2 regions of the Paenibacillus sp. SRL342 genome follow, and region 1 is predicted to be linked to the other one. Evidence: riboswitches for the same ligand, from Rfam matches in the RefSeq annotation. Region 1 holds a riboswitch; the other holds the start of a gene.
The links. Region 1 has a riboswitch for FMN ahead of ribD (bifunctional diaminohydroxyphosphoribosylaminopyrimidine deaminase/5-amino-6-(5-phosphoribosylamino)uracil reductase RibD). Riboswitches for the same ligand answer to the same signal wherever they lie in the genome.

Region 1 (3,418 bases):
TGCCAATCACTCCAGTACCATCGACATGGCCCTGTACGATATGTCCGCCAAAACGACCGCCTGATTGCATGGCCCGCTCCAGATTAACTTTACTGCCTGATTGCAGCTGACTGAGATTGGTATGGCGATAGGTTTCAGGCATTACATCGGCGCTAAAACCTCCACCTTCGAGCGTTGTCGCAGTTAAGCACACGCCGTTCACTGCTACACTATCACCAATCTTCAGATCGTCCATGATGGCGGAAGCTCCGATATTCAGGACCATCGCTTCGCCTTTCCGACCAATACGCCGGATCTGACCGACTTCTTCCACCAAACCGGTAAACATGCTGCCGCCTCCCTTTTTCAAGTTATAAAAAACCTAACTTTCTACTTTCAAATCCATTTATTTATTCAGGCCACACCGGAATACCACCAATGCTGATATTATCTCCAACTTGTTCGATCTCCAACTGATTCAATTGAATCGCCTGATTCATACGTTCCACACCTTCGAAGCGGAAGCTTCCAGGTGTATCATAACCGCCTACAATCTTCGGAGCGATAAACATCAGCAGTCGATCGACCAACCTTGCCTCCAGCATGGCTCCATTCAAGGTACCTCCACCTTCAAGCAAAATTGAACCAATGTCACGCTCACCCAACTTGCTAAGTCCGTTTAACAGATCCACACGTGGTCCAGGACCACAGCGTATAATTTCGACGCCGTAGGCTTCCAAACGTTCAGCAGCTTCAGGACTGGCTTCGTCTGTTGTTAGCACCCATGTTGGAGCAAGACCATCCTTAACCATTTTGGCACCTACTGGAAGACGTAACTTTGAATCCACCACAATGCGCACCGGACTAATGCCTTCGACTTGCAAACGGGTTGTAAGTTCCGGATTATCGGCAATCACTGTGTCCACGCCAACCATAATTCCCTGGTGACGATGACGAAGGGCATGCACAATCTCACGAGCAGGCTCGTTCGAGATCCACTTGCTGTCTCCGCTGCGAGTAGCAATTTTCCCATCCAAAGTTGTAGCTGTCTTCAGTGTCACAAAAGGTAGACCCGTTGTAATAAATTTAATGAATTTTTCATTCATGCGTCTTCCACGCTCACGCAGTACGCCAACTTCAACTTCAATGCCTTGTTGACGAAGCATGCTTATGCCTCTGCCGGATACTTGCGGATTTGGATCTTCACAACATACCACAACACGTTTCACCTTTTCATGAATCAGGCGTTCACTACAAGGTGGCGTCTTGCCATAATGACTACAAGGCTCAAGTGTAACGTATACCGTACTTCCTTCTGCATCACTGCCTGCCATGTTAAGTGCATGCACCTCTGCATGACCGGTTCCACGTTTCAGATGGCTCCCCAGGCCTACAATACGACCTTCTTTCACAACTACACATCCAACGACCGGATTGATCCCCGTCTGTCCCTGTGCTCGTTCCGCCATATCCAATGCCAGTGCCATATAAAATTCATCATTGATCATTTCCAAATCCGTTCACCCCGCGGTTTAAAGTCTTGTTTATTAAAAAATCCCCGTCGAACAATCAGTTCGATGGGGATGATGAGAGACAAATGTCAACAGCAGGAGTTAAATGGATACAGCACGCCAACACTTTGCCCAAAACTTCATTTCGGGCAAGTGAAAATAGACACATACCTTAATGAACATCAATTACAGGTAAAGAGCTTTTAAAGTGCGGCATATGTATGGAACTGTCCGGCGTAACCGGATCTCCCTGCACAGTGCAAGACATCACACATCGTGACCGTGCAGCAATACTCCTGCTGAATGCAAACCTGTTAGGTCTGCACCTCTCCTTCTCCCATCCAGACTATACTGTCGGTTCTGGAATTACACCAGATCAGCCATCTGCCAATGGCAGACAGGTCACGGACTTTGCATCAAGTGCTGGACAAATAGGTCCTTACACTTCCTGCATCACCGCCGGTAGGGAATTGCACCCTGCCCTGAAGGATTGCTTTCGTTATTACTTGGATGTTAGCACTTTAATGCCAAAAAATCAATTGTTTTTTGTTCCTTTTTGTCACATACTAACTTTTAATAAGCTAAGAAACAACAAAAACCGCTTCCTCTCTGAAGTGACCCCGTAAAGTTAGACAGATTATATCTTTAGGCAACTTGTTGGGCATGAATCCGGTATCGTACCGGACTCATGCCTTTTAGTTTTGCCTTAATGCGTTTGTTGTTGTAATAATCGATGTATTTGGATAGCTCTTGTTTAAAATGTGAGACACTTTCAAATTCCTTTAAATATAATAATTCGGATTTCATGATGCCAAAGAAATTCTCCATGACGGCGTTATCGTAGCAGTTACCTTTACGGGACATACTTTGCGTGATGCCACGTTCTTCAAGGGCATGACGATACGGTCTCATCTGGTAGTGCCAACCTTGATCCGAATGAATGAGGAGTTTATCTTTATTTGTTAAACTGCAAAATGCTTGATCTAACATCGTGGAAACAAGCGAGTAGACCGGTCTTGAACCAATCGTATATGTAATGATTTCTCCGTTATACAGATCAAGTATGGGAGATAAATATAGTTTTTCTCCGAATAATTTAAATTCTGTAATGTCCGTAACCCACTTCTCGTTTGGCCTTTCAGCGTGGAAATTGCGTTCTAATAGGTTCGGTGCAATCTTGCCAATTGTCCCTTTATACGAACGATATTTCTTCATACGTACCAAACACTTTAATCCCAATACTTTCATCAAACGCTGTACCTTTTTATGATTTACATGGTGTCCACGATTGATTAACTCGTCGCGAATACGACGATAACCATAGCGTCCCTCATGCTCCTTATAAATCGCTTGTATCATGTCTTTTAGCTCTAAATCCTTGTCTACCGTACCAAACGCTTTTACCACGTAATAATACGTGCTACGAGGGATATCTGCTAGCTTTAGAAGTGCTTTCACCGAAAATTCGTTCCTTAGTTCATAGACTACTTGAGCTTTGTCTTGTTTGGTGATTTTTCCTTGTTTCGAACTAAGGCATTCAACTTTTTTAAATAAGCATTCTCCATTTTCAAACGCTCTACCTCTGCTTGTAAAGCCTCTACAGATCCTTCTACTAGCGTTTGATTCTTCTGTGCTTTAGATCCTTTTTTCATGGATGAGCGCCCCTTTTTCTTTGGTTGAAGGGCGTCTATCCCTTGTAATTCCAAGCTTTTTTGCCAACTTAAAAGGGTACTATGGCTAGGAATATTAAATATAGCAGCCGTTTCTCTAACAGACGTCCCAAATTCGTTCATATAATGAAGTACGTCTAGTTTAATCTGCGCAGGATATGATGTATAGCCCTTTTTAAAAGCTTTTTCACCATGATGCTCATATTGTCTAATCCAGTTTAAAAAGCCAGAATGGTGAAGCCCGATTGATTTTGCAAT
Region 2 (3,418 bases), 480 kb from region 1:
AGCGGAGGATTTGCGATATAGAAATAAAGAACAGGGTTAATAGCTCATATTGCTAATTGAGAAAATGATCGAGTAATGGAATTGAAAAAACCACTGCTCATCTAATTTGATGTGCAATGGTTTTATTTTATATTTGACTATTTGTTTATATGTGAACCTCAGATATATCCACTTACTCTGTACGCAGCTTCGGTGCAGCATCAGCCGCAGTTGATGATCTTTCCTGCTGTCTGGAAATGGCGAAGAGGGCCACCCAGATCAGGATAAAACCAAGCAGCTGCTCCCATGTAATCAGTGTACGGAAAGCAATCCAGTTCACCAACACACCCGCCATCGGGAAGCTAAGTTCTGCGAGTGTTGCAACAGATGCTTTGGTTGACGACAGACCTTTGTAATACAACAGAAGACTGAGCAAACCTGGTAACAATGCCTGACCAAGAATGTTGAGGATGACAGCAGCCTGTTCACCCGTTCCGGACGGAAACGTCCATGCCGCACCTTCATTCCACGTCATAAAGATCAGGAGCGGGAGAGCAACGACAAAGCGAAGGGAGGTGACCGTTTCATAACGCGCCTGCCCCAGCATCAATCGGCCCATTACGGTTGAACCTCCCCATAAGGCAGCAGCCCCAAGGGATAACAAGCTTCCAGCATGAATCCAGTTGTCCCAGTTACCTAATGGCAATGTGAAGCCAAATGTAAGCAGGTACGTTCCTGCTAATGCTATGAAGAACAATCCACCGAAGCGACGTGGCAAGGTTTCTTTTAATAACAGTTTAGCCAGCACGATAGCGAAGAGGGGTTGCATTTTTTGCAATAAAAGCACCGTATTTGGATCGTTATGTGTTAGTGCCATGGTGAACAATACCGTTGCGAGTGCTGATCCTCCCCATGAGATAAAAATCACGGCAATCCAGTGGCGAGCACGCAGGTTTTTCAGGTCAGACCGGAATTTCCACAGCACGGGAATGGCAATAAGACTGACGATGATATGTTCCACCAGTACAATCTGCGTGGATGTCATCGTATTTAGCAAAATAATGCGGAAGAGTGGGTCGACACCCCATAAGGCTGCGCCGAGAACTACAAGCCAGAATCCGGTATTACTTCGTTCCTTGCGGTAAACAGGTGATGCTGCTGATGTCTTTTCCATATTCAGGACTCCTTCGTCAGAACACGGAATCTTCAGTTGGCAAAATCGACAAAAGCCCCCGTTTTGGTATATACCAAATAAACGGGGGCTCATCCAAGGACATGCGTCAGGAAAGAGGCCTTCCCGTGAACGGCATGTCAATGTGTTGATCTTCTCTCATCCGGACTGTACCGTCGGCCTTGGATTCACACCAAGTCAGTCGCTAATGTCCTTCGTTAAGAACAAATAGCGAGTCGCGGGCTGGTTCCGAAGAACATCACCGCCGGTTGGGAATTGCACCCTACCCCGAAGATCCTATTCAATTATATAGTGTGTTGAACAAGCTGTAACATTAATAAGTTCATCTTATTCCTGTAAGCGCTAGCAGTTCAAGCGTTTTTTTTAGAAAACGATTTTCCAGCTGCCTTGCTGTCTGCGAAGGAGTACGATCTGACCAGCGTGATACGCATCATGGAGTACCCAGCGAGCTAGTTCGTGTGCCCATTTCTCTTCGGAATCCATATATGCGGCTTCAAGATCTGACTCTTGTAGTGCAGCCAATTGATCTCGCAACTGTTGGGCTAATCGAGTTGTACCCTGTAGCAGTGTATTCCATCCGGCTGCGTCCGTTGGATCTCCAGGATTCCCAAATGTGTATTCATTGGAGTCAACAGCAGGAAGGGTAGGCTCCTTACCTTGCATGCGACATAATAAGCGATGGTTGTAATAATACATATGGTTAACCAACTGCCAGATGCTTAATCCTCCTGAGGGTGGAATCCAGGCTGCTTGTTCTGCTGTAAGACCCTCCAAGGATTTCGACAAAGGTACAATCCAATTACATTGATCCCAAGTATCATCCTTTTGAATACGTAACACATCTAGTGCTGTTGTTTTTGTCATTGCCTTTTCCTCCTTGCGTATAATTGTGATATGTGATGTAACTAGCTAAAACTGATTAATGAGGTTACACTTAATATAACACATCAAAGATGAGTTGTAACCTTCTTTATAAAATTAGATGGTTACACTAAACGGAGGTATATATATGGACAGGTTATGGACCGATTTTGTAAACAGCGATTATCACGACTGGCGTGGGGGAGATCGATCGGAGGACAGGCTTGGGAAGGCGAGCTGGCAGCAAGACTTTCTGGCTCGATGGCAACTTAACGCTTCTGTCCCTGCATCTCCAGAAGATGAGTTGTCCATGAGAAATTTCAGGAACGAATTGATGGCTCTGGGAGCCCGCTTGTCTTCTGGAGCATCATTAACGGATATAGAAAAACAATGGTTAAATGGCATTATGGAAGCAGGGTATGTGAGAAGAACATTGACTACAATTGATCAGGAACTGAAACTCCAACTGTTAGCTGTAGAAGCACATTGGCATCAGGTTATGGCTGAGGTAGCTGCTGATTTTGCCACGACTTTGGTGGAGGGAGAAGGGCATAGGATTCGGATCTGTGATAATTCGGATTGTCGCTGGATGTTCTATGATGATACCCGAAGCAGAACACAGAAGTACTGTGATGATAAGATGTGTGGAAATCTGATGAAGGTCAGAAGATTTCGGGCGAAACGAAAATCCCAAAATTGATAAATACTAACAATAACTATATAATCTATATATACTAGCGAAAAAATAGTCAGAAGCAGTACGGATTCGTAAGCAGGATATGATCGTCTTTCAAACCAAATCAGATGGGAGATGTGTCTTGTGCGGACAAGTTATCTGTTGAAAAATGGCTGTGTGTTGTCGATGGATGCTCGAGTTGGACAGTATAAGAGGGCGGACGTTCTGATCCAAGATTCGTTGATCACGGCGGTTCAGCCCGATCTGGATATTCCGGATGCGGAGATCATTGATGCTTCATCGATGATTATTATGCCTGGGCTGGTGGACACGCATCGGCATATGTGGGAATCACTTGTCAAAACAGCAGGAACCAACTGGTCGTTACCAGTTTATTTGCAAAATCTCTATTATGGTGCAATGGGAAGCAAGCTCCGTCCAGAAGATAGTTATATTGCCAACTTGCTCGGTTCCTTGGAAGCGCTTAATGCAGGAGTGACAACGGTGTTGGATTGGAGCATGCCGTATTCCCCTGACCACACGGATGAACTGATTCGTGGACTTCAGGATGCTGGGATTCGGGCGGTATTTGCTCACGGAGTCCCTGGTGAGACAGACTACTGGAATCGGGATAGTCAACTCACTTATTCGAATAATGATGTGAGAAGAGTCAAAGAACGTTATTTTTCATCACGGGATCAATTGCTTAC

Region 2: it holds a riboswitch for FMN, as region 1 does, so the genes downstream of both, AC4E8D_RS17905 (DMT family transporter) here and ribD (bifunctional diaminohydroxyphosphoribosylaminopyrimidine deaminase/5-amino-6-(5-phosphoribosylamino)uracil reductase RibD) in region 1, are expected to answer to the same signal.

The regions. Positions count from the first base shown of each region.
Region 1 covers NZ_OZ481790.1:4,572,782-4,576,199, forward strand. Annotated here, with positions in the region: gene ribE (riboflavin synthase) at 1-328, opposite strand, end outside; gene ribD (bifunctional diaminohydroxyphosphoribosylaminopyrimidine deaminase/5-amino-6-(5-phosphoribosylamino)uracil reductase RibD) at 390-1,493, opposite strand; FMN riboswitch at 1,816-1,984, opposite strand; one part of gene AC4E8D_RS20095 (IS3 family transposase) at 2,136-3,040, opposite strand; one part of gene AC4E8D_RS20095 (IS3 family transposase) at 3,040-3,418, opposite strand, start outside.
Region 2 covers NZ_OZ481790.1:4,095,073-4,098,490, reverse strand. Annotated here, with positions in the region: gene AC4E8D_RS17905 (DMT family transporter) at 173-1,153, opposite strand; FMN riboswitch at 1,298-1,450, opposite strand; gene AC4E8D_RS17900 (DinB family protein) at 1,535-2,035, opposite strand; gene AC4E8D_RS17895 (CGNR zinc finger domain-containing protein) at 2,181-2,732, shown strand; gene AC4E8D_RS17890 (amidohydrolase family protein) at 2,853-3,418, shown strand, end outside.